4 regions of the Leclercia sp. AS011 genome follow, and region 1 is predicted to be linked to each of the others. Evidence: predicted binding sites of a transcription regulator. Region 1 holds the regulator's gene; each other region holds the start of a gene.
The links. The regulator LexA, encoded in region 1, represses DNA repair genes until DNA is damaged. The targets are predictions, from matches to a motif close to TNCTGTATGTACATACAGNA.

Region 1 (5,176 bases):
CGGCGGCAGGGGTACTGTTTATCTACCAGCAGAAGCTTATCGCCAACCGCGAGCGCGACGCCTGTTTTAAAGCCTTTTTGAACAATAACTATGTCGGGCTGGTATTGTTCCTCGGCCTTGCGGTGAGTTACTGGGCATAAAAAAATGCCCGGTGGCGCTGGCGCTTACCGGGCCTACAGGTTCTGTATCGTAGGCCGGGTACGGCGGAGCCGCCACCCGGCATTTTTACGCACTATTCCCCCTGCGTCGCGCTCTCAATCGTTAAGCGCACGTCGGAGGTAATCAGGTCTGCCAGCATCTGGTACACCTTCATCGTCTCTTCCGGCTCGGCATCACCACTGTCACTGATATACCCTTCGTCGCGCAGCGTTAACACCAGCGAACTGAACACCGCTTTGTCGAAGAATTCCGGCGCGTTGATGCCGTGCAGCATCGACAGACGCTGTGCCAGGGTGCGGCTCTCTTTCTCCAGCGTACCGCGGTTGATCGACGGGTTGGCGCTCAGCAGCCAGAAAGTAATGGCGTAGCGCTGTATGGTTTCGCGTGCACCCGCCGCCAGCAACTGCAGCGTGCGGGCCCGGGATGGATTGATCAGCAGAGCGTCATCTTTGTGCGAAATCAGTCCCTGGCGGGTCAGCTCTGCAATCTGCTGATCCAGCACCTCTGCCAGCTCCTCGTTGCTCCAGCGCAGGAACAGCTCGGCTTTCAGCATCGGATAGAGGGCAGTAACATGCTCCAGCAGTGCCTGACGGGTGATCTGGCGATGCTGGGTAATGATGGCGGCCATCAGCGAAGGCAGCATCAGCATGTGCGCAATGTTGTTGCGGTAGTAGGTCATCAGTACCGCCTGCTCGCGCGGCAGAATGATGATATCGCCAATGGTGTCCTTCTCGACCTCGAACTTGTTCATCTGCAGCGCGTGCTCGATCAGCTCGCTGGCGCTGGCGGTCGGTACCGTAGAATCTGCCGCGTAGGGCACGTTGCGCATCAGATTCAGATAGCAGTTGAGCTGCTCGGTCAGCTGCTCGCGGGTGAGCGAGCGCTGGCGAGAGGCCAGCAGGGCGGTACAACACAGGTTCATGGCGTTGGCCGCCCCGGCGTTGTTAATACGCACCATCAGATCGGCAGCAATGGCGTTGACCGTCGGCGTCAGCCAGGCCGGACGCACCGCTTCGATTGGATCGATGGACTCGCGCCACTCCGGCACACGGTGATTCAGGTAAGTCATCAGCGGCATAGGTTCGCCGAAGTTGACATAGCCCTGGCCGAGATTACGCAGCTTGCTCAGACCGCGCAGCATCTGCAGCAGGCTCTCTTTCTCTTTGGTGGCACCGCGCAGCTCTTTGGCGTAGGTACCCACTTCCATCACGTGCTCGTAACCGATGTAGATCGGCACCAGGGTGATCGGACGCGTACCGCCACGCAGCATCGCCTGAATGGTCATCGACAGGGTGCCGGTCTTCGGATCGAGCAGACGCCCGGTACGGGAACGACCCCCCTCGACGAAATATTCCACCGAGTAGCCGCGGCTGAACAGCTCGCCCAGATACTCACGGAACACGGTGGAGTAGAGTTTGTTGCCCTTAAAGGTACGGCGAATAAAGAACGCACCCAGACGGCGGAAGATCGGGCCTGCCGGCCAGAAGTTGAGGTTGATACCCGCAGCGATATGCGGCGGCACCAGCCCCTGATGATAGAGCACGTACGAGAGCAGCAGGTAGTCCATGTGGCTGCGGTGGCAGGGCACGTAGACAATCTCATGGCCGTCGTGGGCAAGCTGGCGCACACGCTCGGCGTTGTGCACGTTGATCCCCTGGTAGAGACGGTTCCAGGTAAAGCTCAGGATACGGTCGCTGAGGCGGATCATCTCGTAGGAGAAGTTGGCCGCAATCTCTTCCATCAGGGCAATGGCGTTTTGCTGCGCCTTCTCGTGGGAGATTTTTTTGCTGCGCGCTTCGTCTTCGACGGCACGGGCGATGGCTTTCGAGGCCAGCAGCTTATTAAACAGATCCTGACGAGCCGGCAGGCGCGGGCCTACTGCAGCCAGACGCTGACGTGCAAAGTGCATGCGCGCCACGCGGGCCAGCTTCTGAGCGATGGTCTTATCCGTACCGTGCTCATCGGCCATGCGGCGCAGGGAGACTGACGGTGAAAAACGGACAAAGCTGTCGCGGCCCAGCCAGTTGACGGCGAAAAATTTCTGCACCCCGTTGAGCATGCGCAACGGCGGATTCTCCTCGCCTTTATCGCGCCCGGGACGACGGCCAAACATCACCGACACCGGCACCATCTGCACGTCCAGCAGCGGGTTGCTGCGGTGCAGGTCGAGGTAGTCATGGAACAGCTTGATCGACTCTTCTTTCGGGGTGTACCAGGTGAACACGCGAGGGCCACCGTGGATAAAAATGTAGCGCGGCAGCTGGGTGCCGTCGATCTCCAGCGGTTCCAGTGGATCGGGAAGATCGTGCGCCAGGCATTGGGCGCGCAGCGTCAGCAAGTCGGCCTTCGAGTTATAAGGCAAAACGTACATAATAGGACGCGAGGTATCGAGTCCCAATTCCAGCGTCGGAACCGCCGGAATAGACTTGCTTTTTACCAGGACGCTTAATGGTAAATTAAGTAATTTGTAGTAAATTCGTGGCCAGCCAGACATAAACGATGTAAAGCCTCTGGTTAAAAATGCAATTGCGGCGCAAGGATAACAGAAAGCGCGCAAAATTTCTGTTGTTACCCGTCATACTTCCGGTGGCTGCGCCAGGCGCTTAAACCACCGTTTCTGACGCTATTTTCGAAGAAAGGTTTCTTTTAATGGCCAATAATACCACTGGGTTAACCCGAATCATTAAAGCTGCCGGCTATTCATGGAAGGGCATCCGTGCTGCCTGGATCAATGAAGCCGCATTTCGCCAGGAGGGTGTTGCGGTCGTCGCGGCGATTATCATTGCCTGCTGGCTGGACGTTGATCCCATTACCCGCGTACTCCTGATTGGCTCGGTGATGTTGGTGATGATAGTCGAAATTCTGAACAGTGCGATTGAGGCGGTAGTCGACCGCATCGGCTCTGACTTTCATGAGCTGTCGGGCCGGGCAAAAGATATGGGCTCTGCCGCCGTGCTGATGGCGATTATGGTTGCGTTGTTTACCTGGGTCACGCTGCTTTGGGGACATTTACGATAAGCCTTCAGAAACCGAACAAGTCTCTGGTTTTTTATGCGGTTTGTGGTTCCAAAATCACCTTTAGCTGTATATACTCACAGCATAACTGTATATACACCCAGGGGGCGGAATGAAAGCGTTAACGACCAGGCAGCAAGAGGTGTTTGATCTCATTCGGGATCATATCGGCCAGACGGGTATGCCGCCGACGCGTGCAGAAATCGCGCAGCGTCTTGGCTTCCGTTCTCCAAATGCCGCCGAAGAGCACCTTAAGGCACTGGCGCGCAAGGGTGTGCTTGAGATTGTCTCCGGTGCGTCTCGCGGTATTCGCCTGCTGGTTGAAGCCGAAGAGGGCCTGCCGCTCGTCGGTCGCGTCGCCGCTGGTGAACCGCTGCTGGCGCAACAGCACATTGAAGGCCACTATCAGGTCGATCCGGGCATGTTCAAACCGAGCGCAGATTTTCTGCTGCGCGTAAGCGGCATGTCGATGAAAGATATCGGTATCCTGGACGGCGATCTGCTGGCGGTACATAAAACCCAGGACGTGCGTAATGGTCAGGTCGTGGTGGCGCGCATCGATGACGAAGTCACCGTTAAGCGCCTGAAAAAGCAGGGCAACACCGTGCAGCTGCTGCCGGAAAACAGCGAGTTTTCCCCGATTGTTGTCGACCTGCGTGAAAATAACTTCTCCATCGAAGGTCTGGCGGTTGGCGTCATCCGCAACGGTGAGTGGTTATAACTGCTTTCTGACAGACTGCGGCACTGCCGCAGTCTGCTTTTCCTGTCTCCGGCGAACATTTTCATGTCTCTCCTGACTGCTTCAGACAAGGCGTTGTGGCGTCTTGCACTTCCCATGATCGTCTCCAATATCAGCGTCCCTCTGCTTGGGCTGGTGGATACGGCTGTAATTGGTCACCTCGATTCGCCCGTCTATCTCGGCGGTGTCGCCATCGGCGCAACGGCAACCAGCTTCCTGTTTATGCTGCTGCTCTTTTTGCGCATGAGCACCACCGGGCTCACCGCCCAGGCCTATGGCGCAAAGGATCCGCTGCGTCTGGCCCGCGCGCTGGTGCAGCCGTTGATCCTCGCCCTGGGTGCTGGACTGCTGATTGTGCTGTTGCGCACGCCGCTCATCGACCTGGCGCTGCATATCGTCGGCGGCAGCGAAGCCGTTCTCCATCAGGCGCGGCGCTTCCTTGAGATCCGCTGGCTCAGCGCCCCGGCATCGCTGGCGAACCTGGTGCTGCTCGGCTGGCTGCTGGGCGTACAGTATGCCCGGGCACCGGTGATCCTGCTGGTAGTGGGCAACCTGCTTAACATCGTGCTGGATCTTTGGCTGGTGATGGGCCTGCAGATGAACGTGCAGGGGGCCGCGCTGGCGACCGCGATCGCCGAGTACGCCACTCTGTTGATCGGACTGTGGATGGTCTGGCGGGTGCTGGCCCTGCGCGGTATTTCGCTGGCGCTGCTGAAAGCGAGCTGGCGGGGCAATATCCGTAAGCTGCTGGCGCTCAATCGCGACATCATGCTGCGCTCGCTGCTGCTGCAGCTCTGCTTCGGGACGCTGACGGTGATGGGCGCGCGGCTGGGCCCGGAGATCATCGCCGTTAACGCCGTGCTGATGACCCTGCTGACCTTTACCGCCTATGCGCTGGATGGCTTTGCCTATGCGGTCGAGGCGCACTCCGGCCAGGCCTACGGCGCGCGGGAAAGCGGCCAGCTACGTGAGGTGTGGCGGGCGGCCTGTCGTCAGTCCGGGCTGGTGGCGCTGGTCTTTGCCCTCGTCTATGCTCTGGCAGGCGATCGGATCGTTGCCCTGCTGACCTCGCTGCCCGAGCTGCGCGCTTTGGCAAGCCACTATCTTATCTGGCAGGTGATCCTGCCGGTGGTAGGGGTCTGGTGTTATTTGCTGGATGGCATGTTTATCGGCGCAACCCGCGGGGCAGAGATGCGCAACAGCATGGCCGTGGCGGCCGCCGGTTTCGGCCTGACGCTGTTCACCCTCCCGTGGCTGGGTAAC
Region 2 (5,176 bases), on a different contig from region 1:
CCCAGTGTATTACGCTTATCGGGATCCCTGTCGGGATTGCCAATTTCAAAATTGCAGCCATCGCCCTGTGGCCTGTCGGACGCCGGGTCGTCCCGGTTGAAGTGGCTCGCGCCGCGCGGGAAGCCAACGCCCGCCGTCGTTTTCCGTAACAAGGACCCCGTGCGCTCATGCTAAGCCCGCTGCTTCGCCGCTACACCCTTAACAGCACCTGGCTGTATAACGCCAGGATCTTTATTGCCCTGTGCGGCAGCACTGCCCTGCCCTGGTGGCTGGGCGATGTGAAGCTGACCATTCCCCTGACGCTGGGCGTCGTGGCCGGGGCGCTGGCCGATCTGGATGACCGTCTCGCCGGTCGGCTGCGCAATCTGGTTATCACGCTGATCTGCTTTTTTATCGCCTCGGCATCTGTGGAACTGCTTTTCCCCTGGCCGTGGCTTTTCGCTATCGGCCTGATGCTCTCTACCAGCGTCTTTATCCTGCTGGGCGGGCTGGGTCAGCGCTACGCTACCATCGCCTTTGGCGCGCTGCTGATTGCTATCTATACCATGCTGGGAGTCTCGCTTTACGACCAGTGGTATCAGCAGCCGGTTCTGCTGTTGCTGGGGGCGGTCTGGTATAACCTGCTTACCCTCTTCGGGCATCTGATCTTCCCCATCCGCCCGCTGCAGGACAACCTGGCCCGCAGCTATGAGCAGCTGGCGCACTATCTGGAGCTCAAGTCCCGGCTTTTCGACCCGGATATTGAAGGTGATGGTCAGGGACCGCTGTACGATGTCGCCCTGGCAAACGGCCAGCTGGTGACCACGCTGAACCAGACTAAGGCCTCGTTGCTTACCCGGTTGCGCGGCGATCGCGGTCAGCGCGGTACCCGCCGAACGTTGCACTACTACTTTGTGGCGCAGGATATTCACGAGCGCGCCAGCTCCTCGCATATTCAGTACGCCGATCTGCGCGAGAAGTTCCGCTACAGCGACGTGATGTTTCGCTTCCAGCGCCTGCTCTCCATGCAGTCCCAGGCCTGCCAGCAGCTGTCGCGATCTATCCTGCTGCGCACGCCCTATCAGCACGATCCGCATTTTGAGCGGGCCTTCACGCACCTGGATGCGGCGCTCGATCGTGTCCAGGCCAGCGGGACCTCTGCCGAACAGATGAAGGCGCTGGGTTTTCTGTTGAACAACCTGCGCGCCATTGACGCCCAGCTCGCCACCATTGAATCTGAGCAGGCGCTGGCCATGCCCCGCAATGATGTGGAAAACCAGCTTGCCGATGACAGCCTGCACGGTTTTAGCGATATGTGGCTGCGGTTAAGCCGCAATTTTTCGCCAGAATCGGCGCTGTTTCGTCATGCGGTGAGGATGTCGGTGGTGCTCTGTATTGGCTATGCCTTTATACAGGTAACCGGCCTTAATCATGGCTACTGGATTTTACTGACCAGCCTGTTTGTCTGCCAGCCCAACTACAATGCCACCCGCCACCGGCTGGCGCTGCGTATTATCGGTACGCTGGTTGGGGTCGCCATTGGGCTGCCGATCCTCTATTTCGTCCCTTCTCTGGAAGGCCAGTTGATCTTAATTGTGATCACCGGGGTGCTGTTTTTTGCGTTTCGCAACGTCCAGTACGCGCACGCCACTATGTTCATCACCCTGCTGGTGTTGCTCTGTTTCAATCTGCTCGGTGAAGGCTTTGAAGTGGCCCTGCCGCGTATTGTCGATACCCTGATTGGCTGCGCCATTGCCTGGGCGGCGGTGAGCTTTATCTGGCCGGACTGGCGTTTCCGTAATCTGCCCCGGGTGCTGGATCAGGCGATGAATGCCAACTGCCGCTATCTGGATGCCATCCTCGAGCAGTACCATCAGGGCCGCGATAACCGCCTGACCTATCGTATCGCCCGACGTGACGCTTACAACCGCGATGCGGAACTGGCGTCGGTGGTTTCGAACATGTCCAGGGAGCCGCGGGCGACAGCGGAAACGCGTGAAGTCGCGTTCCGTCTGTTGTGTCTGAACCATACCTTTACCAGCTATATCTCGGCGCTGGGTGCGCACCGCGAACGGCTGACCAGCCCCGCCATCCTGGCCTTGCTTGATGATGCCGTCTGCTATGTGGATGATGCGCTTCATCAACGTCCGGCGGATGAACCCCGGGTGCAGCAGGCACTGTCCGAACTGGCGCAACGCATTTCGCATATTGAACCGGGTGCCGAGAGCAAAGCGCCACTGGTGCTGCAGCAAATCGGTCTGCTTATCGCGTTGCTGCCAGAAATTTGCCGATTACAGCAGCACGTTAATCAACTGCCGGAGTGAGGGGGGTTCTCCACCGGCAGCTTTTTGTACCACTCCACCAGCTCCCGGCGCCTGTTCTCCGGGAGCGCCGCTTCATGCAGCCCGACAATCGCCCCTTCCAGCGCAAACAGCACCTTGTAGCTCAGGTGCTTGTTAAGCGCTCTGATCTTCAGCCAGCACTTTTCGGCGCCGAGGGTGCGTAACGCTTCTTCGTTGATGATGCCTGCCTCGTTCAGCAGGATCTCAAGCTGAAAGGTGAGATTGGGTAAATCTTTCAGCCTGTCGCGCTTGTATCGCTCGCGGCGCTCCCGCCGCGCGGCTTCGAGGGCAAATGAGGAGAGCTGCAGGAGTTTATCCCGATCCTGCCAGAGCGCCTCATCAACGCGGTAATAGTTCAGCAATACCGCGCGCCCCCGTTTTACCAGCGTTAAGTAAGAGGAGGCATTGTTGACGCAATACTGTGCGCTCTCTTCACAGGCGCGCAGGTATAACTCCCCGTCTGAGACCATGGCAAAGACCGCGTCATCCACCGCCAGGGTGTAGCCGCCAAACAGCGCGCGGTGCTCAACATCACCCAGGGATGAAAGGTATTTCGTAGATTGATAGATCCGCTCATATGATAACTTTTTCATGATATTTCCCTTGTAAATCATGCAGTAATAGTGAATTCATTTGTTAACGGATCCGTTAGCCAAAAAATAGGTAACTTACGATCGAACGGCAAGATGATTTTTCAATCCGTCTGAATAACGAACCAAATTTGCGAGGCGCTTTCCGAAAATGAGGTTGATCTTTAGACGTACAGGGGTTACTGTATATCCATACAGTAACTACAGGGCTGGATTGATTATGTACTCTTCAGGCTATGCAAATCGTTCAACAACTTTCTCTTCTTCCGCGGGCAAAAGTGCACGGAGTTCCGCTGCTGCGTACATGTCCACCGGGTTGATCAGTGAAGTGCTTTACCGTGAAGACCAGCCCATGATGACGCAGCTGTTATTGTTGCCTCTGTTACAGCAGCTTGGTCAGCAGGATCGCTGGCAGCTGTGGCTGACGCCGCAGCAGAGATTGAGCCGGGAATGGGTGCAATCGGCGGGATTACCCCTGACTAAAGTGATGCAGGTGAGCCAGATGGATCCCTGCCATACTGTAGAATCGATGGTGAGGGCCCTGCGTACCGGGAATTACAGCGTGGTGATTGGCTGGTTTACGGAAGAATTAACCGAAACGGAACAACATCGCCTGGCCGAAGCGGCCGAAGAAGGTAACGCACTGGGCTTTATTATGCGTCCCGTACGAATGAATGCTCTGGGCAACGGACACCTTTCTGGGCTAAAAATTCACTCAAATTTGTATCATTGAGTAAAAATAAGAGTTTTCCTGGAATTTTTTTTGCACGCGCTGTACGCCATTGGTTCCCTTTCTAAAAGCCGCGACAAGTCTTGTCTGCCGCGGCTTCCTCCAGTTTAGCATGTCCAAAACTTCGCCATAAATGTTAAATATTGTGTATACAAAACTTTTTTTTTCATATGCCTGACGGAGTTCACACTTGTAAGTTTTCAGGTACGTTGTAGACTTTACATCGCCAGGGGTGCTCGGCCTAAACCGAAGATATCGGTAGCTTTACTCTTTGTCCCCGCCCCCCGGTGAAGGATTTAACCGTGACTCTCATTGAGATTCTCATGGCGATTTTTGGATGATAACGAGGCGCAAAAAATGAAAAAGACAGCTATCGCGATTGCAGTGGCACTGGCAGGTTTCGCTACCGTAGCGCAGGCCGCTCCGAAAGATAATACCTGGTATGCTGGTGGTAAACTGGGCTGGTCTCAGTTCCATGACACTGGCTGGTATAACGACGCTCTGAATAACGACGGCCCAACTCACGAAAGCCAGCTGGGCGCAGGCGCGTTCGGTGGTTATCAGGTTAACCCGTACGTTGGTTTCGAAATGGGTTACGACTGGCTGGGCCGTATGCCTTACAAAGGCGACAACGTTAACGGCGCATTCAAAGCTCAGGGCGTTCAGCTGACTGCTAAACTGGGTTACCCAGTAAATGACGCTGTAGACATCTACACCCGTCTGGGCGGCATGGTATGGCGTGCAGACTCCAGCAACAGCATCGCTGGCGACGACCATGACACTGGCGTATCTCCAGTATTCGCAGGTGGCGTTGAGTGGGCAATGACCCGTGACGTTGCTACCCGTCTGGAATACCAGTGGGTTAACAACATCGGCGACGGCAACACCGTTGGTGTTCGTCCAGACAACGGCATGCTGAGCGTTGGTGTTTCTTACCGCTTCGGTCAGCAGGAAGAAGCAGCGCCAATCGTTGCTCCAGCTCCAGCCCCAGCTCCAGAAGTACAGACCAAGCACTTCACTCTGAAGTCTGACGTTCTGTTCAACTTCAACAAAGCAACCCTGAAACCAGAAGGTCAGCAGGCACTGGATCAGCTGTACACCCAGCTGAGCAACCTGGATCCTAAAGATGGTTCCGTAGTGGTTCTGGGCTTCACCGACCGTATCGGTTCTGACGCTTACAACCAGGGTCTGTCTGAGAAACGTGCTCAGTCCGTTGTTGACTACCTGATCTCTAAAGGTATCCCGGCTAACAAGATCTCCCCACGTGGTATGGGCGAATCTAACCCAGTTACCGGTTCTACCTGTGACAACGTGAAAGCTCGCGCTGCACTGATCGACTGCCTGGCACCAGATCGTCGCGTAGAGATCGAAGTTAAAGGCATCAAAGACGTTGTAACTCAGCCAGCGGCATAAGTTATCGTCTTATAAAAAAACCCCGCCATGTTGCGGGGTTTTTTATTGCCTGAAGAAAACTGAAAGGCTACTTCTTACCGGCCAGCAGCGCCTGTAGATCGGTTTTCAGGGTCGACATCTGA
Region 3 (5,176 bases), on a different contig from region 1:
TGCTTTCGAGCAGGCTTTTTGCTTTTGTGAATCAGCAACAGCAACAAAAAGGCCCTCTGTCATCAGAGGGCCTTTTTTGATTCAGCGGCGATTATTCGCCTTTAGCTTCGGCGTGCTTCATTTCACCCATCACTTTCAGCTTTTTCGAGATTTCACGGCGTTCTTTAGAGATCTCAGCATTCTTGATGATGTAGTCGTCGACGCGGTCTTCATAGTCACTTTTCATGCTGGCGATGATGCCCTGGATGGCTTCAACGCTCATGCCAGGTTTGATGTAATCGCTCAGGTTGTCCAGCAGCAGGACACGCTTCTGGTTGTCACGGATCTTCTTCTCAACGTCCTGGATTTCACGTTGCAGTTTGTTCTTGCGGCGGAACAGGCGGACGAATTCCAGAACATCCTGGAAAGAAGGCTTGGTAGTTTCCATTTTTACACCCCTGATAATGTGAGATTCGGATTCGTTTAAACAACCGCGATGCCGTTAACCTTACTGACAGCGATTGCTGATGACAATAATTTTTCCTTTGTCCCTATCATAACCTCAATTTCTGCTGAATCGAAGCAGCAGGCAACACAACCGCGCATAGCCGCTTTTTATTTGCGCAATGCCCGGCAGATAAGATGTGACAACAGCTCCAGCTGCCGCGCAAGTTCCATGCTCAACCATACATAGCCATGAATGGGCGTTTCCGCCACGTTTTCGCTGGTTCGATCGTTAATCAACTGGCGCAGCTCGGCAACAATTTCATTCAGCCGCTCGGTATTTGCCAGAATGGGCTGCGGATTACCTTCGTAAAGCGCATGGGCGATGGTGAGCAGCGTCTGCTGCGTCATCTGCTGGGTCTCTTTTAAGGTCCGGGCGTTCAGCATCACAAAATGGCTGGCCCGGGAAGCCCAGTGGGCGTTGATTTGCAGCTCCAGCATGCAGACCAGGTTGCGGCTGACGGTCTGAATGGCTTCGAAGATGGCTTTCTGGATATGGGTCTCTTTGCTGGCCGGAGTGATCAGGCCGCGCATTTTGACGACGTCGTTAAGGATGGTTTGCAGGTGTTTTTCCAGGCGCGGACGCTCCACCAGGTTAGGGGAAAAGCCCGCCTGATAGACCCGGTTAAAGGCAGTGACGTAGTTCGCCATCTGGATGCGCCAGTGCAGAAACGCCCGCTGCGGCCAGATACCGGTAAACAGCATCGCCAGCAGGGAACCGAGGATCACGTCGCCGCTTCGCCACAGCGCGGTGTGCATATCCCCGGTCGGCGCACCGATCACCACCGCCAGGGTGATGCCAATAAGCAACGCCTGATAGGGCCGTTTGCCCAGCGCCAGCCAGCCGCAGAGGAACATCGCCGCCGCGCACCACAGCAGCATCAGCGGCAGGGAGATAAGCTCCAGCTTGAGGGCAATCAGCCCCAGCGCCGAACCCAGAATAGTGCCGCCAATACGCTCAAAGGCGCGCGGCACCACGTTGCCCCAGAAGGAGATGGGCCCCATGATCACCACCAGGGTAATCAGTGGCCATGTGCCTTCCGGCACGTCCAGCAGACGCACCAGCAAAAAGGTGAGGATAAACGCCAGCGCGATACGGCAGCCATGTACGGTGCGGTAATGGCGATACAGTCGAATTTCAAAAGGCGTCAGAGTTTTGTCGGGGCGCACAGGCTCTCCAGCATTACGGCAAACCCTGATTGTACTGTGTTTTCTGCCGGTGTGGTGGCACCCGGCAGAAAAACCCTGTGAAGAGTGAGCATACCTGTGGCGTTACGCGACCCGGTTTTGTACCGGAATAAACATCTCGATATCCCAGTAACCATCGGCGTTACCATTATTCAGATAACGTTCGAAGCAGGGTTTCGGCGCGATCTGACGATCTACATCTTCGAGCAGGCTGTCGAAAAACAGGTTCCACGGCGTGGCGAAATCATGGTTCTCAACGCGGGCAGTGGCGACCGCGTACTCACCTTCGGCCACTTCGGTGAGGATCACCCCTTCGCTGTTGGCGGGGATGACAAAATCGTCCGGTACGGTGACAACCGTATCGCAGCGTAACTTTTCAGCCGGGACTTCATCAGGATTATCATAATAGACCGCCACCCACTCCAGCGGCTGAATGTGCTTGCCATCCACCCACATCACCAGCTGCTCAAAGCCCTGCTTAACCGTTTGCTCCCAGGGGCCAACCATATGAAAACCGGCGATTTTGCGTTTATTCTGGTGCTTGATGCTGTAGTCCATGCTGCCTCCGATTGGTTACTGTATATACATACACTATAATGCAGAGAAAAGCGGTTTAACAATGACGATCTGTCTATTATGCGAGCAGGCTCGCACAGTGGCCAGCCTGCTCATCTCACCGTCAGGCTTTGTGATGCAGATAGTCGCTCAGGCGTGAGAACATCCCGCCTTTCCCGACGCTTTCCAGCGTCACCAGTGGCCAGTGGGCGACCACCTTATCGCGATCGTAAAGCTCAATCTCCCCGACCCGCTGATGCGCGGCAATCGGTGCTTCCAGCTCTTTTTTATCCAGTACATATTTAGCTTTGATGTTCGGCAGCTCCGCTTTCGGCAGCGCCAGCCAGAAGTCCTGATCGGTCCCCAGCGAAATCTGCTCTTTATCGCCGTACCAGATGCGTTCGATGCCGACCTGCTTACCGTTACGCAGGATCTGCACGGTATCGAAGTTCTGCTGTCCCCAGTGCAGGAGCTTGCGCGCCTGATCCTCGCGGCCTTTTGGACTGTCGGCACCCATGATAACGGCAATCAGGCGGCGCTGACCGTCCACGGCCGAGGCAATAAGGTTAAAACCGGCCCCGGAAGTGTGCCCGGTTTTCAGACCATCGACGCTGAGGGATTTATCCCACAGCAGGCCGTTACGGTTCTGCTGGGTGATGCCGTTCCAGGTCAGGCTCTTCTCGCTGTACATGTGATAAAACGCCGGCTCACCGTGGATGATGGCCCGTGAAAGCACCGCCAGGTCATACGCCGAGCTGTGCTGGCCCGGGGCGTCCAGACCGTGCACCGTTTCAAAATGGGTATCGCGCAGATTCAGCTTTTTAACGTAGTCATTCATCATAGTGACGAACTGCGGCTGCCCGCCCGCTACGTAATCGGCCAGCGCCACACAGGCGTCGTTGCCGGAGTCGACAATCAGGCCGCGGCTGAGGTCGCGTACCGAAACCTGCTCACCCGCCTTCAGGAACATCAGCGAGGAGCCGTCAAAAACCGGATTGCCTTTGGCCCAGGCATCCTGCCCGACCGTGACCATATCGTCCGGGGTGATGCGATGGCTGTCGATGGCGCGATCCACTACATAGCCGGTCATCAGCTTGGTCAGGCTGGCCGGATTGCGCTGCACGTGTTCATTGCCCGCCGTTAAAATCTGCCCCGTCGTGTAATCCATCAGCACCCAGGAGCCTGCCTGGACGGCTGGCGGCTGCGGCGCATAGTTAATCGGATCGGCAGCCAGCGCGGAAGAAATGCTCAAAGTGAGTAAAGAAACAGCAATAAACAGACGGCGTTTCAACGGTATATCCTCAGGTCATTTAAAATCGTTGCCCTTTTTACGGAACTTTTCCGCTGGATACCTGGAATAATTGCAAAAAAATGTGACAGCACGCAGGTTTTTCCTGGAAGATGACTCGCAAATTTGCAGGCCGGGGGCGCTTTTCCTTCGGCGTGCCAGGCTGGATGGTTTACCATAGGGGTGTCACTCATAAACAGGATGGTATTACTGGTGTCTGACTCCGCCGCGCTGCCTACATTTTTATTCCACGACTACGAAACCTTTGGCACCAGCCCCTCGCTGGATCGCCCTGCCCAGTTCGCCGCGATCCGCACCGATGCCGATTTCAATATTATCGGCGAGCCGGAGGTGTTTTATTGCAAGCCCGCCGATGACTATTTGCCCCAGCCCGGCGCGGTAATGGTCACCGGCATCACTCCGCAGGAAGCCCTTGAGAAAGGGGTAAATGAAGCGGAGTTTGCCCGTCGCATTCATGACCTGTTTACCGTGCCCAACACCTGCGTGGTGGGCTATAACAACGTGCGCTTCGATGACGAAGTGACCCGGCATATTTTTTACCGCAACTTCTACGATCCCTATGCCTGGAGCTGGCAAAACAAGAACTCGCGCTGGGATCTGCTGGATGTGATGCGCGCCTGCTATGCCCTGCGCCCTGAAGGGATCAACTGGCCCGACAACGAAGATGGGCTCCCCAGCTTCCGCCTTGAACATCTGACCCGCGCGAACGGCATTGAACACAGCAACGCCCATGATGCGATGGCGGATGTCTATGCCACCATCGCCATGGCAAAGCTGGTCAAGACCCGGCAGCCGAAGCTGTTCGAGTACCTGCTGAGCCATCGCAGCAAGCAGAAACTCACCACCCTGATTGACGTGCCGCAGATGAAGCCGCTGATGCACATCTCCGGGATGTTCGGTGCCTGGCGCGGGAATACCAGCTGGGTGGCTCCGCTGGCCTGGCACCCGGAAAACCGCAACGCGGTGATTATGGTGGATCTGGCCGGGGATATTACTCCCCTGCTGACCCTGGACAGCGACAGCCTGCGCGAACGACTGTACACCCCCAAAAGCGAACTGGGTGACGAGGCCGCCGTGCCGGTGAAGCTGGTGCATATCAACAAATGCCCGGTGCTGGCCCCCGCCAACACCCTGCGCCCGGAGGATGCCGAACGGCTGGGAATTGACCGTCAGCACTGCCTGGACAACCTGAAACGGCTGCGGGAAAACCCGCAGGTGCGCGAAAAAGTCGTGGCGATATTTGCCGAAGCAGAGCCGTTCGTCCCGTCAGAGAACGTCGATGCCCAGCTCTATAACGGCTTTTTCAGCGACGCCGATCGCTCCGCCATGAATATCGTGTTGCAGACCGATCCCCGCAATCTGCCCGCGCTGGATATCACCTTTGCCGACCAGCGCATCAACAAGCTGATCTTTAACTACCGGGCGCGTAATTTCCCCGGCACGCTGGATGAAGCCGAGCAGGAACGGTGGCTGCAGCATCGCCGCAACGTGTTTACCCCTGAGTATTTGCAGGCTTACGCCCAGGAGCTGGAGATGCTCTACGGTGAGTATGAAGGGAATGCGGAAAAGCAGGCGCTGTTGAAGGCGCTGTATCAGTATGCACAGGCAATTGTGTGATTTGAAAAAATAAAAAAGCCGGAG
Region 4 (5,176 bases), on a different contig from region 1:
TTTATTAGGATGCCGCGATAAACAGGTCCCTGAGCTGATGAAGCTGGTCGCGGATCTGCGCCGCCTCTTCGAACTCCAGATTCTGCGCATGCTGCATCATCTGCCCTTCCAGTTCGTGAATTTTCTGCTGCAGCGCTTTCGGCGTCAGGGCAACGGTATCGGCCTCCACCGGTGAGCGCGACTTGCCGCGACCCTTGGTTTTGGTTTTGGCGATGTTCTGGCCGAGTTGCAAGATATCGACCACCTTCTTGTTCAGACCCTGCGGCGTGATGCCGTGCTCTTCGTTGTAGGCCTGCTGCTTCTCACGACGGCGTTCGGTTTCACCGATCGCTTTCGCCATTGACGGGGTGATCTTGTCGCCATACAGAATCGCTTTGCCGTTGACGTTACGCGCGGCGCGCCCAATGGTCTGGATCAGCGAGCGCTCGGAGCGCAGGAAGCCCTCTTTATCGGCGTCCAGAATCGCCACCAGCGACACTTCTGGCATATCCAGCCCTTCTCGCAGCAGGTTGATCCCCACCAGCACGTCGAACTCGCCCAGGCGCAGGTCGCGGATGATCTCCATACGCTCCACGGTGTCGATATCCGAGTGCAGATAGCGCACCTTCTCGCCGTGCTCCTCGAGGTATTCGGTCAGGTCTTCCGCCATACGTTTGGTCAGGGTGGTGACCAGCACGCGCTCGTTGATGGCGGCGCGGGCGCGGATCTCCGACAGCAGGTCGTCCACCTGGGTGCCAACCGGACGCACTTCGATAATCGGATCCAGCAGGCCGGTCGGACGTACCACCTGATCCACCACTTCGTCGCCGGATTTCTCCAGCTCGTAATTGCCCGGCGTCGCGGAAACGTAGATAGTTTGCGGTGCCAGCGCCTCAAACTCTTCAAACTTCATTGGACGGTTATCCAGCGCGGACGGCAGGCGGAAGCCGTACTCCACAAGGGTCTCTTTACGCGCCCGGTCGCCGCGATACATCCCGCCAATCTGCGGGATGGTCACGTGGGATTCGTCCACCACCAGCAGGCCATCCGCCGGCAGGTAGTCAAACAGGGTTGGCGGCGCCTCGCCCGGCCCGCGCCCAGAGAGATAGCGGGAGTAGTTTTCGATACCGGAACAGTAGCCGAGCTCGTTCATCATCTCGAGATCGAACTGGGTACGCTGGCTGATGCGCTGCTCTTCCAGCAGCTTGTTGTTCTCCAGCAGCGTTTTGCGGCGATCCGCCAGCTCGACTTTGATATCTTCCATCGCCTGCACGATACGCTCGCGCGGGGTCACGTAGTGGGTTTTCGGATAGACGGTGAAGCGCGGAATAATCGACTCCACGTGGCCGGTGAGCGGGTCAAACAGCGACAGCCGCTCCACCTCTTCATCGAACAGCTCCACGCGCAGGGCGAAGTCGTCCGACTCCGCAGGGAAGATGTCGATCACTTCACCGCGAACGCGGAAGGTGCCGCGCTGGAACGCCTGATCGTTGCGGGTGTACTGCAGCTCCGCCAGACGCCGCAGGATGGCGCGCTGATCGATGATCATCCCCTGAGTCAGGTGCAGCATCATCTTCAGGTAGAGATCGGGATCGCCGAGGCCGTAAATGGCGGATACCGAGGCTACTACCACCACGTCACGCCGTTCGAGCAGGGCTTTGGTGGCGGAGAGACGCATCTGCTCGATATGCTCGTTCACCGAGGCATCTTTTTCGATAAAGGTATCGGAGCTGGGGACGTAGGCTTCCGGCTGATAGTAGTCGTAGTACGAGACGAAGTACTCCACCGCGTTTTCCGGGAAGAACTCTTTCATCTCGCCGTACAGCTGTGCGGCCAGGGTTTTGTTGGGTGCCAGCACCATCGTCGGGCGCTGCAGATCGGCGATCACGTTGGCGACGGTAAAGGTTTTACCCGAACCGGTCACCCCCAGCAGCGTCTGGTGCGCAAGCCCATCCTCCAGCCCCTCTTTCAGACGGCGAATCGCTTCGGGCTGATCGCCAGAAGGACGGAAAGCGGAATTCAGTTTGAACGGTTTACTCATGAACGGCGACCTGATGATGATTAATACGGCAGGTGTGTAATTTTACTCCTGATGGCCATTTTTGCCAGTAATTTATACTGGATATAATCCCAGTAACATCTGCGCCATTTTGTGCCAGCACCCGTCAGAATCAAGCAAAGCTGCGTAAAATTTCGACTGCGGCGGGATAAAATTCCAGCAGGGGTGGGTTATCCCCAGAATTTTTTGTTTTTTAACATTTGTCAAGGCGAGCCGCCGGACTTTAGCCCATCAAATTGACACTTTGATGACAATGATTGCTTTTATTTAACGCTTTGATCTGCAATAAAGTTTTCAAAAAGACGCGTTTCGCAGCAATTCAGGCGCAAGCCGCGTATTCTCTCGCTTACCTTGTGTTTTCTAACTCTAATGCACATGGTTATCCACAGGAATAGTGGATAACTGCCTCCAGCCCATACGGAACGTGACTCGGCTCGTTCCCGGTTTTTGCCCACAGCGCGACGGTAAAAAAATTTTATCACCCAATTTTGGCGATCGGATGACAAAAAACAGCTAACGAATTGGTGAGGCACTGCTCACATTTTAGCCAAAATAGCACCTGCACCAGGCGCATCATTGGGGGCACCGATGCAGTGCATCTCCCTGCCCTCGCCAGGCTGAATTTTGAACCTAATCCGAAAAATAAAGGTTTAATCGCTGTTTTCAGGGCAGTGGCAAGAGTCTTGCAGAGTCTCTGCGGACACCGATGCCTGAAAAGGAGCACTACCATGTTAAGCCTGCGCGCCGTAAACCAGTATTACGGGGATCGCCACACCCTGTGGAACGTTGACCTCGATCTGCCGCCCGGCGTCTGTACTGGCGTCGTCGGGCTGCCCGGAATGGGGAAAACCACCCTCGTGAGCTGTATTGCCGGCCTGCTGCCCATCGCCAGCGGCACCATGGTCTGGCACGAGACCCCCGGTGAATTACACCCGGCCGGGGCGGAAATAAGCGTTGTCCCGCAGGACAGGCGGATCTTTTCGCAACTGACGGTGGAGGAGAATCTGCATATTGCCTTGATGGCGAAAGGCGTCGCGGGCGGATCGGTGAGCCGCGACGTGTTTGAGTTCTTTCCGGAGCTCTACCCGCTGCGCCAGCAGCGGGCCTCGGGTCTTAACGACGACCAACAGTACCAGCTGGCACTGGCTAACGCGCTGGTGACCCGCCCTCGCCTGCTGATCCTCGACGAGCCCAGCCGCGGTACCGGGCAGCTGTTTAGCCTCAAGCTGGCGCAGCTGCTGTTGAGGTTCAACCGGGAGCTGGGGCTCTCGGTGCTGCTGGCCGAGCAGCACCTCTCCCTGATCCGTCGGGTGGCGGATCGCTTTTGCCTGCTTTACCGGGGGCGCAACGTGGCCCAGGGCCGGGTCAGCGAGCTGGATGACCCGCTGATTGCCCACTGGATGGGGCCGACGGCGTCAGCGCAGTAAGGTCGAGATATTGCCCGACGGCAGAAGTGTCGGCCTGTTCGCCCAGCCACGGGATCTCGCCCAACAGCGGTGCAGGCAGCACGCGCTGGAGCGTCGCCATGTATTCGGCATGGCGTTTGCCGGGCGGCACCACCCCGTTCGCGACCCAGCCAGCAAAATGCAGCCCCGCCTGCTGAATCGCCTGCGCGGTCAGCATCGCGTGGTTAATGCAGCCCAGCTTCACCCCCACCACCAGGATCACCGGCAGACGCTCGGCCAGCACCCAGTCGGCGAAGGTCTGCGCCTGCGACAGGGGCGTGAACCAGCCGCCCGCCCCTTCCACCAGCACCCAGTCGGCCTGCGCTTCAAGCGTACGTAACCCGGCGGAGAGCGTGCTGAACAGGATCGGGCGCTGCTCGTCGGCGCTGACGATGTGCGGCGAGGTAGGCTCCTCGAAAGTATAGGGGTTCACCGTCGGGTAGCTCAGCGCCACGCTGCTGTTGCGCTGTAGCGCCAGGGCATCGCTGTTGCGCAGCCCTTCTGCAGTCATCTCGCTGCCGGACGCCACCGGTTTGTAGCCAGCGGTGTTGCGGCCCTGCGCCCGCGCCGCCTGTAACAGGGCGGTGCTGGCAACGGTTTTACCGACCTCGGTGTCGGTGCCGGTGACAAAATAACGTTCAGTCACGTTCAATAATTCCATGAAAAAGTTGATAAGAGAGCGGGAATTTTCCCGCCTGCTGGGGCCAGGCCTGCGCCAGCCGCTGCAGCTGGCCACGCGTCAGTGGCCTGTCGGCTCGCCCGGTGTGCAGATGGGTAGCGCCAATCCCTTTCAGGGACTGCATGGCGCTGAGTGCATCGTCAAACAGCAGGGTGACGGTCTGGACCGCACAGCGGTACTGCCAGCCGGACAAGGCGTCGTTCACCTGCTCCCCGGAGAGAAAGCGGTTGGCGTGCGGCCGGGTATCTACGGCCTGCCAGGCCTGATTGAGCTCCGGCAGGGATCCGTTGAGCAGCGTGGTGAAGGCCACCTTGCCTCCCGGCTGCGCCACCCGGTAGAGCTCCGCCAGCGCCTGCGGCAGGCTGGCGCACCACTGCACCGCCAGATGACTCCAGACCAGGCTGAACTGCCCCTCGGCCAGCGGAATGGCTTCGATATCGGCCTGCAGATAGCGATCCGCGGCCTGGTTGCGGCGCGCCTCTTCCAGCATCGGCGCACAGAGATCCATCGCCGTAACATGGCTCCCGGCCTGGCGCCAGGCCAGGCTGTTGCTCCCCGGGCCACAGCCGGCATCCAGCACGCTGGCAAACTGCTGCTCTGCGAGCAGCGCCCGCAGCCCGTCGGCACTTTGCCGCTGGAGTGCGTCGTGGCGCGAGTAGCTGTGCGCCGCCCGGCCAAAGGCGGCGGCAATGGCCTGTTTATTCACTTGCGACATGCAGCGCCTCCAGTAACCCGGTGATATCCGCCGGTTCATGGGCCGCCGTCAGGGTCAGGCGTAAGCGCGCCGTCCCCGCCGGTACGGTAGGCGGGCGAATGGCGGTCACCCAGATCCCCTGCTCTCTGAGGATCCGGGCCAGTTGCAGCGCCCGGGCGTTTTCGCCGACGATCAGCGGCTGAATGGCGCTCCGGGAGGCGGTGATCGCCATCGGCAGATCGCCCGCGCCCGCGCGGAACTGGTCAATCAACGCCGCCAGCCGCTGGCGACGCGCCTCGCCTTCGTCGCTGCGGATCAGG

Region 2: sulA (SOS-induced cell division inhibitor SulA) is a predicted target of LexA. The motif match lies at 3,092-3,111, and genes of this name have one in related genera.
Region 3: sbmC (DNA gyrase inhibitor SbmC) is a predicted target of LexA. The motif match lies at 2,246-2,265, and genes of this name have one in related genera.
Region 4: uvrB (excinuclease ABC subunit UvrB) is a predicted target of LexA. The motif match lies at 2,096-2,115, and genes of this name have one in related genera.

What each region holds. Positions count from the first base shown of each region.
Region 1 covers NZ_JBBCMA010000006.1:179,446-184,621, reverse strand. The annotation lists gene ubiA (4-hydroxybenzoate octaprenyltransferase) at 1-140, shown strand, start outside; gene plsB (glycerol-3-phosphate 1-O-acyltransferase PlsB) at 233-2,653, opposite strand; gene WFO70_RS19625 (diacylglycerol kinase) at 2,809-3,177, shown strand; gene lexA (transcriptional repressor LexA) at 3,287-3,895, shown strand; gene dinF (MATE family efflux transporter DinF) at 3,959-5,176, shown strand, end outside.
Region 2 covers NZ_JBBCMA010000001.1:1,868,447-1,873,622, forward strand. The annotation lists gene WFO70_RS08950 (YccF domain-containing protein) at 1-149, shown strand, start outside; gene yccS (YccS family putative transporter) at 168-2,303, shown strand; gene WFO70_RS08960 (TfoX/Sxy family DNA transformation protein) at 2,288-2,914, opposite strand; gene sulA (SOS-induced cell division inhibitor SulA) at 3,132-3,644, shown strand; gene ompA (porin OmpA) at 3,999-5,054, shown strand; gene matP (macrodomain Ter protein MatP) at 5,122-5,176, opposite strand, start outside.
Region 3 covers NZ_JBBCMA010000001.1:505,593-510,768, reverse strand. The annotation lists gene WFO70_RS02285 (DUF496 family protein) at 92-427, opposite strand; gene WFO70_RS02280 (FUSC family protein) at 595-1,653, opposite strand; gene sbmC (DNA gyrase inhibitor SbmC) at 1,756-2,229, opposite strand; gene dacD (serine-type D-Ala-D-Ala carboxypeptidase DacD) at 2,351-3,523, opposite strand; gene sbcB (exodeoxyribonuclease I) at 3,716-5,152, shown strand.
Region 4 covers NZ_JBBCMA010000001.1:2,120,772-2,125,947, forward strand. The annotation lists gene uvrB (excinuclease ABC subunit UvrB) at 5-2,020, opposite strand; gene WFO70_RS10080 (ABC transporter ATP-binding protein) at 2,767-3,465, shown strand; gene bioD (dethiobiotin synthase) at 3,404-4,129, opposite strand; gene bioC (malonyl-ACP O-methyltransferase BioC) at 4,122-4,877, opposite strand; gene bioF (8-amino-7-oxononanoate synthase) at 4,861-5,176, opposite strand, start outside.